Regions from separate parts of the Methylobacterium mesophilicum SR1.6/6 genome, predicted to be linked through region 2. Evidence: riboswitches for the same ligand, from Rfam matches in the RefSeq annotation. Region 2 holds a riboswitch; the other holds the start of a gene.
What was found. A riboswitch is a leader RNA that binds a small molecule or an ion and turns the genes downstream of it on or off. The one in region 2 is predicted to bind cobalamin.
Positions count from the first base shown of each region.

Region 1 (10,352 bases), 1.7 Mb from region 2:
GACCGGGTGGTGCCGAGGCTCTTCGCCAGATCGGCAACGCGCGGATCGCCCAGGGTGCAGATCACGCGGTTGTCGGCCGGCAGGCGCGCCCGGGTGACACCGTCGGCCACCATGCGGACATCGCACAGGATCGGGGCGCCGGCCTCGAGCGCCGCGACGCCGGCCTCGGCGAAGCCGGGCGACATCTCCACGTCGGCCGGGAGGTCGGTCATGCCGCAGGCGTGGATCATCCGGACGACGACGCGCTCGGCCGCGCCGGACCACCGCGCCAGATCGGCCTCGGCCCGGATCATCGCGAAGGAGCGCGCGTAGATCGCGCCGCCGTCGCGGACATACTCGTAGCGGGACGGGGTCTCGTGGGCCGCGGCCGGCTCCGATCCTGTCTGGCGCAGGGCGTTCTGGCTCGCGCTCATGCCGGTCTCCTGGTCCTCCCGAACTCCGTCGCGGCCGTATCCGGCGCGAAAGCGGCGGCCAGCCCGACAGTCTTGGCCCTTCCTAACCGCTCCAGCACGGCCTCGATAGGGAGATCCCATGCCGGCTCATCGCCGGGCGCGCCGCCGATGATGATTCCGTAGAAGCCGTCGCGACCGACAAGCGTCAGCTCCGCCGGGCCCGGCCGGGCGCAGCCCTTGGCGCAGCCGGAGACGTGCGCGGAGACGTCGCGATCGAGCGCCCCCGCGAGGCGACCCGCGTCCGCGAGGGTCGGGGTCGATCCGGAGGCGCAGCCCGGCGCGCCGGTGCAGGCGTCGATGCGATTGCGGGGATCGTCGGGCGCGGTGATGAAGGCGTCGGCGAGCCCCTCCAGAACCGATGGGGCAGGAACATCCGCCGCGGCCGACAGCACGAAGCCGCGCGCCGGTGAAAGGCGGATCTCGCTCGCGCCGATCGCGACGGCGGCGACCACGATCCGGTCGAAGGCGTCCGCGGTGCAACGACCGAACGGCGCGTCGATGACAAGGATTTGACTGGCGTTGCCCTCGTGACGGCCGGGCGTTGGCGCGAACGGCACCCTGCTCCGCGAGATGCCGCCGGGCTCCGTCTCCCGACAACGAGCGGGATCCTGCGCCAGCACCTTGACGTCGAGCGTCTCGGCCAGCGCCGTCCTCTCGTCGTCCGACAGGTCGCGCATCCGGCGTCGGCCGGTCCGCGCGAAAGCGGCGAGCAGCGCCCCGATCAGGCCGGGCGCCTCGCCCTCGCCGCAGGTCGCGATGTCGCGAAGCCCCTGTCCGGACTCGATCGCGATCGCCACGATGGCCGGACCGCGCGCGATCACCGAGCAATCCGCCTCCGGCAGCGCCGTGTCGCGGCGGCCCGTGACGACGACGAGGGTCTTGGCCGGCAGTCCGGGGATGTCGAGCCCTGCAGCCTCGATGGCGCGGGCCAAGCGCGGGACGTCGACCAATTCGTCCGGATCGCGGCCCGCGAGCGGGCTCGTGAGCGTCAGGCGCTGAGGGCCGCCGTCGGCGCGCACGTCGCCGAGGCCCACGTCTCCGAGCAGGTCAGCCAAGGGCGCACGTGTCGCCTCGGTGACGCCGCGGATCTGGATGTTGGCCCGGGCGGTCAGGTCAAGATGCCCATTGCCGAAGCGGCGCGCGCCCTCAGCCACGGCGCGGGCCTGATCGAGGGTGAGGATCCCGAGCGGCGGATGCACCCGCGCGAGGAGCCCGTCGCCCGTGGGCATGGGGCGCGCCAGCCCCGGGCACCAGTTCCGCCGGGCCGGTGCCTCCGGCAGCATACGGCGATGGTGGCGTGCGCTCACTCGGCCGCCTCCCGCAGCAGCGCGTCCGCCGGGAGGGCGTTGCGCCGGCTGTGCCAGAGGCCGCGGTCCCGGGCCTCGTCGAACCGCTCGAGGATCGCGCGGGTGGCGGCCGGGTTGGCGGCCCGGAGGCGCTCGAACACCTCGGCGTCCGCGATCCAGGCGGCATAGAGCCGGTCGAAAGCGGCGTCCGTGACGGCATCGCTCGCGGCGGCGAGGACGAAGACGGCGTCGAGCCCCTGGGCCAGCTCCTGCGCCCCCCGGTACCCGTGACGCAACTGCGCGGCGATCCAGCGCGGGTCGGCGAGCCGTCCGCCGATCAGGCGCGCCACATCCTCCCGTGCGGTTCGCGCCTTCGGCCGCTCCGGCACGGAGACGTCGAGGCTGTAGAGGGCGGGCGTCCCGCCGGCCAGGGCGGCGGCGGCCGCGAAGCCGCCCATCGCGTCCACGGCGGCGTCCCCGTCGAACAGGTCGCGCTCGGCGACGTCGAAGGCGTGCAGATAGGCGTCGGCGGCCGCCACGCGGGCCGCGAAATCCGCGTCGGCGGCCTCTTGGTCACCGTAGGCGTGGGTGCTCGCCGCGAGGTAGGCTCGGCCGAGATCGGCGCGGGCATCCCAGGTCCCGTCCAGCGCGGTGGCGGCGGTTCCGGCCCCGTACCGACCGGGCGCCGCGCCGAAGACCCGTGTCGCCGCCTCGCCGCGGCGTCGGGCCGCCGCGAGGGGGTTCTCATCGTCCGGCTCGTCGCGTCCGGCCACCGCTCGGGCGGCGCGATCGATCAGCGCCAGCGTGTCCGGGAAGGTGTCGCGGAACGCGCCGGAGATCCGCACCGTCACGTCGATCCGCGGGCGGTCGAGCATGGCCAGCGGCAGCACCTCGAAGCCGGTGACGCGGGTGCTGGCATGGTCCCAGACCGGCCGGACGCCCATGAGCGCCAGGGCGTGCGCCACGTCCTCCCCGCCGGTGCGCAGGGTGGGGGAGGCCCAGAGATCCATGACGATCCGCGCCGGGTAGCCGCCCTCATCTTGAAGATAGCGGGTGACGACGGCGTCCGCGGCCCGGGCGCCGAGCAGCGCGGCGGCGCGGCTCGGGATCGCGCGCGGATCCAGGGTCGTGAGGTTCCGCCCGGTGGGCAGCACGTCGGCCCGGCCTCGCGACGGAGAGCCCGAGGGTCCGGGCTGCACGAACCGGCCGCCGAGGGCTGCCAGGAGGCCGGCGCGCTCGCCGGCCGCGCTCGCCACTACCGGTCCGTCGTCATCGTCGGGCGAACGGCCGAAAACGTGCAGGCCATCGCGGAACGTCGTCTCGCCGAGGTCACACAGGTGGGCGTCGAGGCGCGTCAATGCCTCGTCCATCGGCGTGTCGGCATCGATCGCGGCCCCGTCGAGCAGACCGGCCGCCTCGGCCTCCTCCAGAATGGCGCGGGCGATGATCTCCGCGCGGCGCGGGTCGAGGACGCTGGCGGCGGCATACTCCTCCACCAGTTCGCGCAGGCGGGCTGCCTCCGGGGGGAGGTCATGCGCAGTCGTCTGCGGCGTCAGGTGGCCGAGCGCCACGCCGCCGAGGCGGCGCTTCAGCGGAGCGGCCTCGCCCGGGTCATCGACGACGAACGGGTAGATCACCGGCAGGCCGCCGACGCACACAGCCGGCAGGCAATCGGGGGACAGCGCCACCGCCTTGCCGGGCAGCCACTCCGTGGTGCCGTGGGTCCCGAGCTGCACCAGCACGTCGAAGTGCTGCCGCAGGCCGAGATGGAACGCCAGATAGGCGTGGGTCGGGAGGCGCTCCGGATCGTGGTAGCCAGCCTTCCGGTCCGCGTCGCGACCGCGATCCGGCTGGAGGAAGACGGCGAGAGTTCCGCGACCGGCTGTGTCAACCGTGTCGGGTGAAGCCCTGTCCCCGTCGATCACCGCCCGCGAACCTTCCACCATCCGGAAGCGGAACGCACCGTCCACGCAGGTGGCGTCGTCCTCCGGTTCGCCCCACGCCTCCACGAGGGCGGCGCGACTCGTTATGGGAAGGCTGCCGAGCCAGGCAGCATAGACCGCCAGCGGTACGCCGAACGCCGCCGGCCCTTGGGTCAGGGACTCCATCAGCGCGACTGCATCCGGCAGGGCGCCCGCCGCGTATCCGGCCTCCGCGAGGTCGGCGGCGATCGCGCGGGCGCTCTCGGGCGTGTCGAGGCCCACCGCGAACCCGGCCCGGCCGCCGCGGGCCGGATAATCGGACAGGACCATTGCGACACGGCGCGCGGCCGGGGGCCGGGCGGCGAGGCGCAGCCAGCCGGCGGCCCGGTCCGCCAGCGCTCCGATTCCGGGGGCGTAGGGGACGGCCCGGCGCTCGGCGAAGCCAGCGATTTCAGGAGCCTCCTCCTTGAAGGAGATCGGGAAGCCGGAGAGACGACCGTCGAACTCGGGTAGGGCCACCTGCATGGCGAGATCAGCCGCGCCGAGGCCCCGGGCCGACGACGCCCAGGCCGCTTGCGGAGACCCCACGGTGAAGGCCTGCAGCACCGGGCAATCGGCGCCGTCGAGGACGAAGTCGATGCCGTCCTCGCGGGCCGAGAACGCCGTGGCGGCGATCACCAGATCGGGCCGGCGCCTCCGGACGGCGTCGGCCACCGCGGCGGCGGCCTCCGGTTCCTTCAGGCTCGACACCGCCATCGCCAGGACGCCGATCCCGCGGGCGCGCAGCGCGGCCGTGAGCGCGACGAAGGGTGCGGTGTCGCCGCCGAGCACGGCGGAGCGGTAGACCAGCAGCAGGGCCATCGGCGCGGCCGACGACGCTGCGAGCGGAACCGCCGAACCGGCCGCGGCGAGAGCGACGTCGACGGGCAGGACGCCGCAGCCCGCACACCAGGCAAACCCGCGCGGCAGCGGCTGCGGTGGCTCGACCGCGTGGCCGGAACCGGTTCGAGCGGCCAGCATCCGCAGCATCCGCCGCAGATTGTCGATGCCCCCGGCGCGGAAGTAGCCATCGAGGCGGTCGGCGAAGTCCGGGTCGGTCGAGAAGGGGGCGAGCCGCGGGTCGGGGCGGTCGTCGCCGGGCAGCACCGCCAGCACGACACCGTGTGCACGGGCGGCCTCGGCGCAGCGCTCGATCCCGTAGCGCCAGTAATCCAGGCCGCCGAGGCAGCGGATCACCACGACCTTCGCCCGCGTCACCACCCGATCCACGTAGAGGTCGACCGAGAGCGGGTGACGAAGCTTGGCGAGCTTGGCCAGCCGCAGGCTCGGAAGCCCTGGCTCGGCCGCGTGGGCCTGGACGATCCCGGACAGGTCGGTGTCGGTGAAGGACACGACGACGAGATCGCCGGGCTCCTGCCCGAGATCCACAGCTGCCTCACCCTCGTCGAGGGAAACGGAATCGATGCGCACCAGATGCATCGCGGCGGCCCCTCAGAGCGTATCCGAACGGGCGCGCGCGACGGACATCATCCCGCGAGCGCCGCGGCGACCGCGTCCCGGTCGAAGCCCTTCAAGCCGATCACCACGAGCGTGCCGTCGCGCGGTTCGCCCGCCCGCCAGGGCCGGTCGAAGTGGTGGACGACGCGGCGTCCGACCCCCTGCACCACGAGGCGCATCGCCTTGCCCTCAACCTCCGCGAACCCCTTGATCCGCAGCACACCGTCCGTCCCCGCCGCCCGCTCTACACGGGCCGCGAGGTCACCGGCCGTGATTGCCGGGCGGATCGGCAACGCCACGGTCTCGAAATCGTCGTGGTCGTGGTCTTCGCCCTCGCCATGGTGCGAAGGCCGCGCGTCGAGATCGTCCTCGGCCGCCGCACCGAGACCCAGCAGCACCCGGGGATCGATGACGCCGTTCGCGGTCTCGACCACCTTCACGGCGCGGGGCAGATGGCCCTCCACCTCGGCGCGGACGCGGGCGCGTGTCGGCGCGTCGATCAGGTCGGCCTTGTTGAGCACCACGAGGTCGGCACAGAGGAGTTGATCCTCGAACACTTCCTCCAGCGGATTGTCGTGGTCCACCGACTGATCGGCGGCACGCTGGGCCTCCAGGGCCGCCGGATCCTCCGCGAAGGCGCCCGACGCCACCGCCGGCCCGTCAACCACCGCGACGACGCCGTCCACCGTCACGCGCGAGCGGATCGCCGGCCATTGGAAGGCCTGAACCAACGGCTTGGGGAGGGCGAGACCTGAGGTCTCGATCAGGATGTGCTCCGGCGGCTCGGCGCGCGCGAGCAGGGTCTCGAGGGCGGGCACGAAGTCGTCCGCCACCGTGCAACAGATGCAGCCGTTGGGCAGCTCGACGATGGCGTCCTCGGTGCAGCCCTCGACGCCGCAGGCCGCCAGGAACGACTTGTCGAAGCCGACATCGCCGAACTCGTTGACCAGAATCGCGAGGCGGCGACCCTTGGCGTTCTCGACCACGTGGCGAACCAGGGTGGTCTTGCCGGCTCCCAGGAACCCCGTGACGATGGTGCAGGGGATCTTAGACACGATGGTCATTCGGCGGCCTCCAGGGTGCCGGCCGGGAGCGGGCGGGGCTCGGGGAAGGGGGGAATGCGGGCGATGACGCCGGTGCGAAACGCCGCCGGGCGCTCGCGCCACGGCACGATGCCGTCCGTCGTGGCGGCGTACGCGCCGAGGCCGCCGAGGATCGTCTCGGCGGAGGCGGCGGGATCCATATCGCCATACACGTAGGTCCACCGGCCGGCCGACGCCACCGCCACCGTACAGGGCCGCTTACAGACGGAGAGGCACTCCACCGGCTCGATGCGCAGTTGCTGCGCGTCGCCGACCCGCGCCCTCAGGGCATCGAGCAGGCGGGCGCCAGCGCGGGGTCCGTCCGGATCGTCGCCCTCCCGGCGGCAGGTGGTGCAGACATACAGGATCGTCTCAGGCACGGGCAGAACCCCGCGCGTTGTCGCGGGCGAAGGCCTGCCACGCCCAGCCGAACCCGAGCGCGATCATGACCCAGAAGACGAAGCTGATCGCCAGGGAGCGGGCCGCGAACTGGGCGGCGAGGGCGGCCGGAAGCTCGGAGGCGCCCGTCGGGGGCTGGGGCGCGCCGGCCACGTGCGGCGCGATCAGCAGGACGAGGCCGCCCAGGATCGCGATGAGCGAGCGGCGGATCGCGATGAGGTAGAGTCCCATGCCGGTCGCCGCCGCGGTCATCACCCACCACGCCTGACGGGCAGCCAGGGGCGCGGCCTCGCTGCCGGGCAGTTCGGGAGGCAGGCCGAGGCCCGGCGCCAGGGCGACACTGCCGAAGCCCGCGATCGCGAAGGCGAGGCAGGTCGGCGGCGTCGGCTCGCGGCCGCAGGCGAGCATCACGGCGCCGAGCAGCAGGGCGTAGCCGACGCCGCCGACCAGGGTCGCCAGGGCTGTGAAGGCCATGCGCGGCAGGCCCTCCGCGGGCTGCCATTCCGGCGCTGCCTCGGGCGTGGCGTGCTCGTGCCCGCCATGGGCGAGCACGATCGGCAGCGCCTTCGAGGCCTGATGGGAGGGCTCGGCATGCTCGTAGCGCTCAGCGGCGAGGATCAGCGGCGAGGTCAGCGTGAGTTCGAGACCGCTCACGACGGCAGCCGCGATGAAGCCGGCGGCCAGAGCCGCCGACAGAAGCCGGATGATCATCCCTGGGACGCGGGCGTCAGTGGCAGGGGAAGTTTTGCGTATGGCGGAAATCGTGCGCCGCGTTGTGGAACGCGATCGCCGGCGAGAAGCCCACCATGAAGAGCAGGCCGAGACCCAGGACGGCCGCGAGGGCGACGGCGACCGGACGTTCGGCGACGCGGGTGCCGAGGGCGGCGGGGGCGAGGGTCGAAGTGGTCATCTGCCTGTCTCCAGCCGCCCCACCGGCGGCATTTCGGGATCCTGTCGTGACGGCAGGTCTCCTGGCTCGCGGCTCTGCGCGCCGGCCGCCTTCCCGGATCGCTCCGGTGGCACTCTGGCAGGCACTCGCCGCTCACAGTTGCGGGGGCAGCCGCGGATTCGAGGTTCGCACCCCTCACCGCATTCCCTTTTCACCCCGTCGCCGGGGCACCGTCACGGGACCGTTGTAGACGCATGACAGCCTCCGCACAACGGAGACGCGGTGGAATCCTGCGCAGGATCCAGGGTCTGCGCCGGGCGGCGCCATCGGGACGATGTCGCGGATCGTGCTTCGGGCCGGCGAGGACCTCGATCGACGGGACCTGGCTCGCCGGCCACGCGTGCGGCGACTCTCCTGCCCGCCCGGGCCGACGACCGCATGGCCCCGATTCCGGCAGCCGGCCTCGTGCTGAAGTAACCCGGCGCGCTTGCCTTGGTGGCCGAGGATCTGTCGCTATTCGCGGAGGCCCTCAGCTTCGCTTTAAATTCCGGCGGGCTTCAGGGCCGGTCCGCGGAACGCTCGGCCGGCGCGCTCTCGGCGTCGCGCGCTCGGACAGCGTCCGCGTAGAGCCGCTCCACGTCCGTCCGGAATGCCGTGCGTGAATCCGGCCGCGTGTAGAACATGTGCCCGCCCGGGTAGACCGAAAGGCTGAGGCGGCCGGCGGCGTAGGCGGGAACCTGCGCGAGCAGCAGCTTCGAAGCGTAGTAGGGGGTCACGAGATCGGTGAAGCCGTGGGCGACGAGGACGCGCAGGCGCCCGTCGAGGGCGAGCGCGCCCTTGAGGTTCGAGAGCACCTCCGGAGCCTGACGCCCGGACCCCCAGGACCAGCCGCGGTTCACGGCGTTGTTGAGGAGCTCGTAGCGCATGTTGGGTACGGGCCACTTCAACGTACGCGCGTTGAGATCAAGCATCGCGCTGGTGAGCGGCGCCTGCAGGGCGGTGAGCTGCGGATCCTCGAAGCTCGATTGCGCGGCCTCCGGGTTCGGATCCCAACCGGTGATCCCGGTGTCGTAGGCGCTCGTCACGCGGCCGTCCGACCGGTCGATCTCGCGCTGGACGCTCCGCGTCGTGAGCCGCGCCGCCTGGGCGCGGACGAGGCCGGCGTCGAGGCCGACGAGCGGCGCGACCTTCTCGGTCATCCGCGCCACCGCAGCCGCGTCGCCCGGCCCTTTCAGGAGATCCGCCAAGTAGGGCCCCGACGCGTAGGCTTCCGCGTCGGCCAGCAGGTTCGGCCTCGGCACGGTGCCGGCCCGCTCCAGCGCGCCGGCCGCCAGGGAGGGCAGCTTCAGCACGTAGCCCCACGGATTGGCGCGCGGCGTCTCGAGCCAGCCGAAATCGAGCACCGGCGAGAGCAGGACCATCCCCGACAGGCCGACGCCGATATCCTCCTGCAGCTTCTCGGCGATTAGGGGCCCGCGGAATCCGCCGTAGCTCTCGCCGACATAGAATTTCGGGCTCGCCATCCGGTCGTTCACCCGCAGATAGCGGGCGATCACCGCCGCCAGGGTCGAGGCGTCGGAGTCGATCGACCAGTAACTCTTGCCGTTGCCGTCGGCGGCGCGGCTGTAGCCGGTTCCCACCGGGTCGAGGAAGACGAGATCGCTGAAGCCCAGCCACGTGCCGTCGTTGGGCGTCAGCGTGACCGGTTGCGACGGGCTGATGCTGTCCTTGCCGACGGGCAGCCGCCACGGGCCGATCGCGCCGATGTTCAGATAGGCCGACGACGCGCCCGGGCCGCCGTTGACCGCGAAGGTGACGGGCCGCGCGCGACCGGCCTCGGGTGCCATCGTGTAGGCCACGTAGGCGATCTCGGCCTGCAGCTTGCCGGCCTCGTCGACGAGCGGCAGGCTTCCCGCCGTGGCGGTGAAGTCGAGCGTCTTGCCGTCCGGAAGCGTCAGGCTGTGCTTGGTCGTCGAGTCGGGCGGCAGACGACGCCCCTCCGGACCGCGCGGCGCCGGCCGGGCCTCCTGCCGCGACTCCCCCTGTGGATGGCCGTGCGGTGCATCCTGAGCGCGCACGGGTGCGGCCAGCGCCAGAGTTAGGGCGAGGGCGGTGCCCGCGAGACGGATGCTGAGGGTCACGGTCAGGCCTTCTTGTTCCAGCGCCCGGAATCGTCCTGCTGCCAATAAGCGACCGCATGACCCGCATCCTTCGCCTGCTTCCACTGTTCGCGGGCGCGCAGCAGGGCGTCCTGATCGGTTCCATCGAACAGGATGCAAATCCGCTCGTAGGCACCCGCATCGGGCGGGAGATCGGCGCCCTCGACCAGGAAGCGGATCGAGGCTCGGTTCGGGTTCACGTCGCGCAGGGTCAGCACCACGGGCTGACTCCCGGCATCCGGCTCGCGGTCGGTGCCGTGCGGCAGGAAGCTCTCGTCGGAGTAGGTCCAGAGATGATCGTCCAGAGCTTGCAGCCGCTCCTCGCTGGCTGCCTGGACGGCCGCTTGCCAGCCGCGGTCCAGCGAGCGCTCGACGAGGTTCGGCAGCACCTTCTCCAAGGGCTGACGCTGCATGTGGTAGAAGAGGATCTCGGTCACGGCCCCGTCCATATAGGGTGCGGGACCGTCCTGCGAGGAGCGGCGCGCCGCCGCGCCCCGAGCCCCCTCAGACCAGCCGGCTCTGCTCGATCGCCGCGCCGACAAAGCCCTTGAACAGCGGGTGCGGCTCGAAGGGACGCGACTTCAGCTCCGGGTGGAACTGCACGCCGATGAACCACGGGTGCCCGACATGTTCCACCGTCTCGGGCAGGAGCCCGTCCGGCGAGAC
Region 1 covers NZ_CP043538.1:3,179,239-3,189,590, forward strand. The annotation lists gene MMSR116_RS15120 (precorrin-8X methylmutase) at 1-293, opposite strand, end outside; gene MMSR116_RS15125 (precorrin-3B synthase) at 410-1,681, opposite strand; gene cobN (cobaltochelatase subunit CobN) at 1,756-5,139, opposite strand; gene cobW (cobalamin biosynthesis protein CobW) at 5,187-6,221, opposite strand; gene MMSR116_RS15140 (DUF1636 domain-containing protein) at 6,218-6,619, opposite strand; gene MMSR116_RS15145 (CbtA family protein) at 6,612-7,349, opposite strand; gene MMSR116_RS15150 (CbtB domain-containing protein) at 7,366-7,548, opposite strand; cobalamin riboswitch at 7,583-7,777, opposite strand; gene MMSR116_RS15155 (S10 family peptidase) at 8,085-9,668, opposite strand; gene MMSR116_RS15160 (DNA polymerase III subunit chi) at 9,671-10,123, opposite strand; gene MMSR116_RS15165 (CTP synthase) at 10,191-10,352, opposite strand, start outside.
Region 1: it holds a riboswitch for cobalamin, as region 2 does, so the genes downstream of both, MMSR116_RS15150 (CbtB domain-containing protein) here and MMSR116_RS23315 (TonB-dependent siderophore receptor) in region 2, are expected to answer to the same signal.

Region 2 (10,352 bases):
GTGATGGGGTTCAAATCCTCCCGGGCCGGCATGTAGCGCAGGGTGAAGGCCTCGCCGACCATGGTGGCGCCACCCTTCCTGAGGGGCAGGACACCCTGGATCATCTGGTTGCGGAAGCCGCGCTTGTAGAGCGCGGTCATCAGCGTCGCCGTGCTGACGGTCTTCAGCTTGGCGTGCGTCTCCGGGGACAGGCCGGGCATCCGCATCTCCTCCCGAACGTCGCGCCGATCGTCTCGCCGCCGCGGACCGGACCGTCGAGGGTCCGGGCCGGCAAGTCCGGCCCGGCAGGGCCCCGACTGCGCGCCGACTGATATCTCAGGGCTTGAATAACCCTCCGATCGGATCCAGTGTCAACTCCAGGACGTATGGCCCACGAAGCAACGGGACGCTCCGAGACCGACGAGGACTGTGTTGGCCGGCCCTAGATCTGTCGCGGCTGACGTGGACATCGGCACCCTGGTGCCGAGCCCGCGGCCGGCGCGCTCCCTGGCGGAGACCGCCTACGACGCCATCGAGCAGATGATCATCAGCAGGCGCCTGAAGCCGGGCGCGATGGTGTCCGAGGGCGAACTCGGCGAGGAACTGGCCCTGGGGCGCACCCCGGTCCGCGAGGCGCTGGCGCGCCTGAAGACGATCGGCTTCGTCGAGGTCCATCCGCGCCGGGGCGTGCTCGTCACGCAGGTCGACATCATCAAGCATCTCGAACTCCTCGAGGTCCGCCGGCCCCTCGACGAGACGGTGGCGCGCTGCGTCATCGCGCGCGGCTCCGCCGACGACATGGCGGCGCTGCAGCGCTGCATCGCCGCCCTGCTGGCCGCCGCTGACGGGCGGGACCGCGAGGCGTATTTCCGGATCAAGCGCGCGCTCCACGAGGCGCTCGTCGGGGCGGCCTACAACCCGACGCTGACCGGCACCATGGCGGCGCTCCACGCTCAATCCCGGCGGTTCTGGTACACCTACGAACCGACCGCGAGCTTCCTGGACTGCGCCCGGATCCACGCGCAGATCGTGGCCGCGATCGCGGCGCGGGATCCGGAACCGGCGCTGGCCGGGATCGGGACGCTGTTCGACTTTCTCGACCAGATGACACGCAAGGCCCTCGACCGGCGGCCCCTCGTCTGACAGGTTGACGGCCGAGGGTGCGCCTCTATCCTCGACTGGGATATCAGGTGTATCCCAGACGCGACCGGACGCGCGGCGCGCCGTCCCGCGATCGCGCCGGGCCGGCAGAGGCCAGGGAGGATCAGCTTGAGCGCATCGCTCCAACGCACCGGCGCACAGGTGCTCGTCGATCAGCTGCGCGCGCAAGGGGTCGCGCGCGTCACCTGCGTTCCCGGCGAGAGCTACCTCGCGGTGCTCGACGCCCTGCGCGACAGCGGCATCGACGTGCTGGTCTGCCGTCAGGAGGGCGGAGCCGCCATCATGGCGGAGGCCGCCGGCAAGCTCACCGGGCGCCCCGGCATCTGCTTCGTCACCCGCGGTCCCGGCGCCACCAACGCTTCGGCCGGAATCCACATCGCCCGCCAGGATTCGACGCCGATGATCCTGTTCGTCGGGCAGATCGCCCGGCGGATGCGCGACCGGGAGGCGTTCCAGGAGGTCGATTACCGGCAGATGTTCGGCGCGATCGCCAAGTGGGCGGTGGAGATCGACGACGCCGCCCGCATCCCCGAGATCCTCGCCCGGGCCTTCCGGGTGGCGATGCAGGGCCGGCCGGGGCCCGTCGTGGTGGCCCTGCCGGAGGACATGCTTGACGACGCCGTCGCGGTCGCGGACGCGCCGCGCGTCGTCCCGGCCGCGCCGGCCCCGTCACCGGGCGACGCGGAGCGCCTGCGGGCGATGCTGGCGGAGGCGCGGCGGCCCGTGGCGCTCCTCGGCGGCTCGCGCTGGACGCCAGAGGCCGTCGCCGCCCTGGCAGCCTGGGCGGAGCGCCACGACGTGCCCGTGGCGGTCTCGTTCCGGCGGGCGCAGCTCTTCCCCGCCGACCACCCGAACTTCGCCGGCGAGCTCGGGATCGGACCCAACCCGGCACTGCTCGCCCGGATCAAGGAGTCCGACCTGCTGCTCATGGTGGGCGGCCGCCTGTCCGAGATGCCGGCGCAATCCTACGGCCTGCTCGGCATCCCCGATCCCGGTCTGCCGCTGGTTCACGTCCATCCCGACGCGGGAGAGCTCGGCCGGGTCTACCAGCCGGCGCTGGCGATCGAGGCCGCGCCCGAGACCTTCTGCGCGGCCGTGCCGGATTTCGAGACCACGGGCCGCGGGCGCGCCGCCGAGGCCCACGCCGCCTATCGCGCGTGGTCGGAGGCTCCGGAGCCGAAGCCGGGGGCGTTCCAGTACGGCGAAGCCATCACGTGGCTGCGCGGGCGCCTGCCGCCCGACGCGGTGATCTGCAACGGCGCCGGCAACTTCGCCACCTGGGTCCACCGCTACTACCGGTTCCGCGCCTTCGGCACACAGCTCGCGCCGACCTCGGGCTCGATGGGCTACGGCCTGCCGGCCGCCGTGATGGCCAAGCGCAGCCATCCCGATCGGATCGTCGTGGCGCTCGCGGGCGACGGCGACGTGATGATGACCGTGCAGGAATTCGCCACCGCGGTGCAGTACGGGATCGCCGTCGTGGTGGTCGTCCTCGACAACGGCATGTACGGCACGATCCGCATGCATCAGGAGCGCGAGTATCCGGGACGCGTCTCGGCGACCGAGCTGCGCAATCCCGACTTCGCCGCGCTCGCCCGGGCCTGCGGCGGCCACGGCGAGCATGTGGAGCGGACCGACGAGTTCGCCCCGGCCTTCGAGCGCAGCCTCGCCTCGGGCCTGCCCGCGATGATCCACTGCCGCGTCGACCCCGAGGCGCTCACACCGACCATGACCCTCGCGGCGATCCGCGAGAAGGCGCTCGCGGCGCAGCGGGGCTGACCGCGCGCCGCGGGACCGCATCACACGAGAAGGAGCAGCCCATGACCCTGCGCGGCGAGAACCTGATCGGCGCCGAGGCGCGGCGCGGCACCGAGGCGGCCTTCCGGGCTGTCGAGGCCGCCACCGGCGAAGCCCTGGAGCCGGATTTCCCCGGCGCGAGCCTCGCCGACCTCGACCGGGCCTGCGCCCTGGCGGAGGCGGCCTTCGACACCTACCGCGAGACCGACCCGGAGACCCGGGCCGGCTTCCTCGAAGCGATCGCGGCGAACATCCTGGAGATCGGCGACGACCTCGTCACCCGCTGCATGGCCGAGACCGGGCTGCCCCGCCCCCGGATCGAGGGGGAGCGCGCCCGGACCGCGGGCCAGCTGCGCCTGTTCGCCGCCGTGGTGCGCGAGGGCAGCTACGTCGAGGCCCGGATCGACCCGGCCCTGCCGGACCGCAAGCCGCTGCCCCGGCCGGACCTCCGCCTGCGGCGCATCGCGGTCGGCCCGGTGGCGGTGTTCGGGGCCTCGAATTTCCCGCTCGCCTTCTCGGTGGCGGGGGGCGACACCGCCTCGGCCCTGGCGGCCGGCTGCCCGGTGGTGGTCAAGGCGCACCCGGCCCATCCCGGAACCTCGGAACTCGTGGGCCGGGCGGTGCAGAAGGCGGTCGCGTCCTGCGGCCTGCCGGAGGGGGTGTTCTCGCTGGTGTTCGATGCGGGCCAGTCCATCGGACAGGCCCTGGTCGCCGATCCCCGGATCGCCGCGGTCGGCTTCACCGGCTCGCGCCGGGGCGGCACCGCGCTGATGGCGATCGCCGCCGGGCGCCCGGCGCCGATCCCGGTCTATGCCGAGATGAGCAGCATCAACCCGGTCCTGCTGTTCCCGGCGGCGCTCGCCGCGCGGGGCGCCGCGATCGGCAAGGCCTTCGCGGCCTCGCTGACGCTGGGCGCCGGCCAGTTCTGCACCAATCCGGGCCTGATCCTGGCGGTGCCGGGACCGGGCCTCGACGCGTTCCTCGACGCGGCCGCGGCGGCCCTGCGGGAGAGCCCGGCCGCCACCATGCTGACGCCCGGCATCCGGGACGCGTACCGCGCGGGCGTCGACCGGGTCGCGGGCCACGCCGCCGTCACCCGGCTGGCCGAGGGGCCGGAGGGCGCGGCGGCGCAGGGCCGGGCCGCCCTGTTCGCCACCGACGCGGACGCGTTCCTGGCCGACCCCGTGCTTCAGGAGGAGATGTTCGGCGCCTCCGCCCTCGTGGTCCGCTGCCGGGACCTCGCCGCGATGCGCGCGGTGCTGGCCCATCTTGAGGGCCAGCTCACGGCCTCGCTGCACCTCGCGCCAGAGGACCATGCGGCCGCGCGGGAACTCCTGCCGCTCCTGGAGCGGCGGGTCGGGCGCATCCTGGTGGACGGGTTCGGCACCGGCGTCGAGGTGGCGCACGCCATGGTGCATGGCGGCCCGTACCCGGCGACCTCGGACGGGCGCACGACCTCGGTGGGCAGCCTCGCGATCGACCGGTTCCTGCGGCCGGTGAGCTATCAGGACGTCCCCGACGCCCTGCTGCCGGCAGCGCTTCAGGCCGCCAATCCGCTCAAGCTCCCGCGCCGGACCGATGGCATCCCCGACCCGCGCTGAGGAGGCGGGAAGCGGCTCCGCTTCCCGCCTCAACGGCTTGCCAGCCGGTCCCCCGGCGTCTAGAGAGCCCCGGCCCATGGTGGGGCGTCGCCAAGTGGTAAGGCAGCGGTTTTTGGTACCGCCATTCCCAGGTTCGAATCCTGGCGCCCCAGCCAAAGGCTCAAGATTCTCAGCCGGCCGTTGATTCTCCGGCTGTTTTCGGACCCGCCCGGGCCGACCGCTCCGTCCAGGTCCACTCGGGAGGTCCACTCGTCTGGACGGCAGGGATTCCTGCCTTGGCCCGTACTCATCTCCGCCGTCGCCGACAAACGGTCTTTTTTCGCCGTATCATCCCCCACGACCTGCGCCAGCGGTTCGGCCAGCGTGAGATCCTGCGCTCGCTTGGGCACGCCACGCCGGGCGAGGCCCGACGGATGGCGCAACGCCTGTGGGATGGGACAGAGACCTTGTTTAACCTCGTCCGTTTCAATCGGTCGCTCACGCGAGCCGATATCGCCCGGCTCGCGGAGCAGTACCTCGAATCCGAGTCTCTAAAGCACGATGGCTTGCTCGCCACCATCGGGCACTATCCGGAACTCGAGGATCTCCCTCCGTCCGACAGCCCGGCCTCTGAAGACGAGATAGACGACAGCAGCGATCCCGCACCGGACGGTCCCAAGGGGACGCTCAACGACCCGGCCGAATGGAAATTTCTTTATGAGGTTCGGCTAGATGGCCTGCTGCGCGATCGGTCCCTCAACAATTTCGTCTCTGTTCGCGATACCGCGAAGGATCTCGCTGCGCAAAACGGGATCGACCTCGACTCATACCCTCATTCAAACGCGCTGTGCCGCGCACTGCTCGACGCCGATATCACGATCACCGAGGAGAAACTAACCTATCTCCGCGACCGCGTCCTGCCTCATCATCCCCTGCACGCGGCCACGCATCGTGAGGCTGCTCCAGCTCCGCGATCGAGGTCTGACGCGCCTGCTGATCCTTTGCTACGTCACTCTCGCAAATTGTTCAGCGAATGCTGGACGACCTACGGTAGAGATCGGGTGGAAAGCGGTGCTTGGAAGCCATCGATCGAGCTCCAAGCTCAGTCCACCGCACGTTTATTTATTGAAATTTGCGGAGACAAACCGCTCAGTGCCTACGGGCCAGCTGATGCCACGGAATTCAAGCGTTCTTTGCTCGCGCTACCAGCCAACTATGATAAGAACAGAGAATGGCGTGAAATCCGACGCCAACACGGCATTCGCGGCTTGATTGAATACTCCAGGAACAGGTCCGACGTCAGCCGAATAAAACCTCAGACCTTTAACCGGCACCTTGCGGCGTTGTCAGGTATCTGGCGGTGGGCCCAGTCCAACGAAGTGGTCGCCAAGGGTGTGCCGTCAATCTTCGATGACTTGCACATTAACCTGAAGCGCGTGCGAGGACGGCATCACAAGGCCCGGGACGAGCGTCCGGCCTGGAATCATGAAGAACTCGCGGCCGTGCTAAATGCAGATTTATTCTTTGGAATTCGCAGTCGGCGCAGCTGGAAGAAACCAGGTCCCTATCTCCTGCGCGACGAGCGATACTGGGGGATCCTTATTGGGTCTCACAGTGGCATGCGTCGCGGCGAGATATTCCAACTCCGGGTACGACACGTCGTGCGGGATGAAGAGACTGGGATTTGGTACTTCAACCTGATGGAGCGGACCCTCGAACTGAAGGCGGAGGGCAGCGCTCGATGGGTCCCTCTCCATCAAAATCTCCTCAAGCTCGGTTTGATCGAAGCCCTGGTGGACGGACGAGGGGAGGACGAACTGCTCTTGTCGGAAGGCAGAGCGGGCGCCGAGCAGAACGACGTTCTCAATGATGGCGACGAAGCATCTTACGGTAGCGCTTTCGGAAAATGGTTCCAGCGCTTCAAATCACACCACGACGTGCGGAAGGACGTCGTATTTCACTCGTTCCGCCACTCGGCGACCACGCTCATTCTGAATGCTGGAGCTCAGCGAGAATTTGTGGAGGAAGTGATCGGCCACGAGAGCAAAGCCAGACGGTCAGAGATGGAGCGCTATTTCAAAGGCCAGACTCTCATTAAACTTAAAGATGTGATCGATCATCTAGTTTTGCCGATTGACATTGAGAGAATGATTGAGGCGGCACGCACCGTAAAATCGTTCCAGGCGGTACATTCAGGGCGGTAGTGAGCATATCTTGCTTGGAGCAGCCATTCTGATTTCGGCCTCGTCGGGCGCCGCCATTGGTCCTTTTGGCGCCCGACCCGGGTGGCTTTCAGCCTGTCGGCTTTGAAGCACCGAGCTCAAAACGCGGACGTTCGACCCATTGCAGGAACTGGCCAAACGCCGAGAGCGTGTCACGGCATAGCTATTCCGAAGTTCGCGTTGACTCACGAGTTCGTGAGGCTGTAGCTGGGCCATGACGGTTCCCCTCGGGGATCAAAAGGGAACACGGTGAGGGGTCTGCTCCGAAGCCGTGGCTGCCCCCGCAACTGTAAGCGGCGAGTCCTTCACCACCATGTCACTGGGTCACCCCGGGAAGACGGTGCGAGGGCGGCGACCCGCGAGCCAGGAGACCTGCCGTCAGCCGTGGTCACACGCGAAACGCGTCGGGCGGGGTGGTCCTGACGGGTGTCGAGACGGCCGTGCGCCAGCGCGGCTGGCAAGGCCTCGTTCGCGGTGACGTGCCACTGCCGTCCCGAGGTCCTAGGCCCGTGTTTCGTTCAACTTCCCAAAGGCGGCTTTGCGCATGCATCGCGATGCTCGCGCTCGCCCTCCCAGGCGCATCTCCGGCGCTGGCCCAGGGAGACCCGGCCGAGGCAGCAGCGGCCGCTGTAGTTCTTGATCCGCTCTCGGTCGAAGGCAGCTACACCGCCGCGCCGACCTATCAGGTCAGGGATCTCTACAGCGGGACCAAGACCGTGACGCCGCGGCTCTCGCTGCCCCAGCAGGTCGACGTCGTGCCCCAGGAGGTCCTGCGAGACACCGCCGCCACGCGCGTCGAGCGCGCCCTCGACTACGTGCCGGGCGTCAGCAAGCAGAATGACTTCGGAGCCCAGAACCTCGCGCTCTACTCGGTGCGCGGCTTCGCCACCCAGGACATCTTCTTCAACGGCTTCAACATCGCCCGCGGCTACAACGGCGCGCCGGATACCCAGAACGTGCAGTCCATCGAGGTGCTCAAGGGGCCGAGCGGGGCACTCTATGGGCGCAGCGACCCGGGCGGCACCGTCAACATCCTGACCAAGCAGCCCGTGGCCCTGCCCTTCGTCGAGATGGGCACGCTGTTCGGGAGCTTCGGCACGGCGCGCACCACCGTCGACGCCGGCGGACCCCTGAACGAGGAGGGCACCGTCCTCTACCGGTTCAACGGTGCCCTCGCGCGGCAGGATAGCTTCCGCGATTTCGTCGACGGCGACCGCGTCCTGGTCGCGCCCGTGGTGAGTTGGCAGATCAGCCCGGACACCAAGCTCACCGTCGAGGCGCAGTACCTCCGCAACCGCCAGACCTTCGACCGTGGCACCGTCGCGGTGAACAACCGCCTCGGCCTCGTCCCGCGCTCCCGCTTCTTCGGCGAGCCGGGCGACGATTCCGTGTCGGAAGCCAGGATCCTGCAGATCCGGCTCGATCACGCCTTCGACGCCGACTGGCAGCTCAGGGTCGCCGGCCACTTCAACACTGGAAGCCTCACCGGCCTGCAGACAGGTGCGACCGGCCTCCTCGACGACGGACGAACCCTGCTGCGCGAGTTCCGCCGGCACGACTTCACCTGGGGCGTGGCGATCGGGCAGGCCGAGCTCGTCGGGCACTTCGACACCGGGCCGTTCGCCCACACGGTGCTGCTCGGCCTGGAGCACGAGCGCTATAACAGCACCGAGAACCTGCTGCGCTCGACCCCACGGCTCAACCCGTTCGCCATCGACTTGTTCAACCCGGTCTACGGCCAGCCCAAGCCGCCCTTCACCCGGCGCTACAGCGCGAGCGAGAACGTCGGCAACACCGCCGTCTACGTGCAGGACCAGATCGCGCTCAGCCCGGAATGGAAGCTACTCCTCGGCAACCGGACCGACTTCTACAACCAGACCTTCCGCGACAAGGTCGGCAACGAGCGCACGGAGCAGGACCGGACCGGCTTCTCGCCGCGCGCGGGCCTCGTCTACCAGCCGCTGTCCTTCCTCTCGTTCTACGGCAACGTCGCGGCCTCGTTCCGCCCCAACACCGGCTTCGACATCGCGACCCGACCCTTCGCCCCGGAGACCGGCTTCGGCTACGAGGCAGGCGTCAAGCTCGATCTCTTCACCGGCCTGAGCGTGACCGGCGCGGCCTTCCACATCGAAAAGGAGAACGTCCTCACCACCGACCCGCGGGACTTCTTCTTCCAGATCGCCGCCGGGGCCGTGCGCAGCCAGGGCTTCGACCTCAGCTTCGTCGGACAGGTGACCCCCGAGTTCCGGGTGATCGGCGGATACGCCTTCATCGACGCCGCAGTGACCCGCGACGAGGTCCTTCGGGTCGGCTCGCCGCTCCTCAACATCCCGCGCCACTCGGGCAGCCTGCTCGGCGTCTACGAGGTCCAGGCCGGCGACTGGAAGGGCTTCGGCTTCGGCGGCGGCGTCCGGGCCGTCGGCTCGCGTCTCGGGGACAGCGGCAACGAGCGGTTTCGGCTCCCCGGCTACGTACTGACCGATGCCCTGGCCTACTATCGCTACGAGAACCTGCGCTTCGGGCTGAACGTCGATAACATCTTCGACGAGACCTACTACGAGCGCTCCTACAACGCTTTCTGGGTGGGCGTCGGCGAGCCCCGGCGGGTGGCCGTCAGCATGACGGCGCGGTTCTGATGGGCGTGCATCCGGGCACGCTGGAGGCGCCGGCGGAAAAATCGGCCAGGACCGGACGCCTCATCTCCATCGATGCCCTGCGCGGGCTGGTGATGCTGCTGATGCTCGTCGACCACGTGCGGGAGTTCTTCTACCTGCACGCCCAGGTCCGCGATCCCGTGGACCTCGCCGCGACGCCGCCCGACCTGTTCCTAACGCGGGCGGCCTCGCACCTCTGCGCGCCGGTCTTCATCCTGCTCACCGGCCTCTCGGCCCACCTCTATGGGCAGAGGCACGGCAGGCGGGCGACCGCCACCTTCCTGCTCAAGCGCGGTCTGCTCCTGCTCCTGCTGGAGGTGACGCTCGTCAACTTCGCCTGGGCCGGCAGTGTCCGGCCGCCGATCCTGTACCTGCAGGTGATCTGGGTGATCGGCCTGTGCATGGTGGCGCTGGCCGGGTTGCTCTGGCTGCCGCGGGCCGCCCTCGTAGCCGGTGCCCTGGCACTCATGCTCGGCCACAACCTGCTGGACGGTATCGCGATCCGGGCGGACGAACCAGGCTACGTGCTATGGTCGGTCCTGCACCAGCGCGGGATGATCGCGCTGCCCTGGGGCGGGATGGCGCGGACCTCGTACCCGCTCCTGCCCTGGATCGGCGTGATCGCGGCGGGCTACGCCCTCGGGCCGCTCTTCGCCGGCGGGGTCGACGCCGCGCGCCGACGCGCGTGGCTCCTCGGGCTGGGTGCGACCGCCCTGGCCGGCCTCCTAGTCATGCGCGGGCTCAACGGCTACGGCGATCCGACGCCGTGGCAGGCGGGAGCCACGCCGCTCGCCACCGCCCTGTCCTTCGTCAACCTGACCAAGTACCCGCCCTCGGCCGATTTCTTGCTGCTCACGCTCGGGCTCGGCCTCGGCCTGCTGGCGCTGTTCGAGGTTCTAACGCTGCGGCTCCTAGGCGGCCTGCGCGTCTTCGGCGGCGCCCCCCTCTTCTTCTACCTG
Region 2 covers NZ_CP043538.1:4,906,929-4,917,280, forward strand. The annotation lists gene MMSR116_RS23285 (ribonuclease activity regulator RraA) at 1-200, opposite strand, end outside; gene MMSR116_RS23290 (GntR family transcriptional regulator) at 442-1,122, shown strand; gene MMSR116_RS23295 (thiamine pyrophosphate-binding protein) at 1,249-2,919, shown strand; gene MMSR116_RS23300 (aldehyde dehydrogenase (NADP(+))) at 2,961-4,538, shown strand; tRNA gene MMSR116_RS23305 (tRNA-Gln) at 4,619-4,693, shown strand; gene MMSR116_RS23310 (DUF6538 domain-containing protein) at 4,814-6,721, shown strand; cobalamin riboswitch at 6,941-7,133, shown strand; gene MMSR116_RS23315 (TonB-dependent siderophore receptor) at 7,294-9,375, shown strand; gene MMSR116_RS23320 (DUF1624 domain-containing protein) at 9,375-10,352, shown strand, end outside.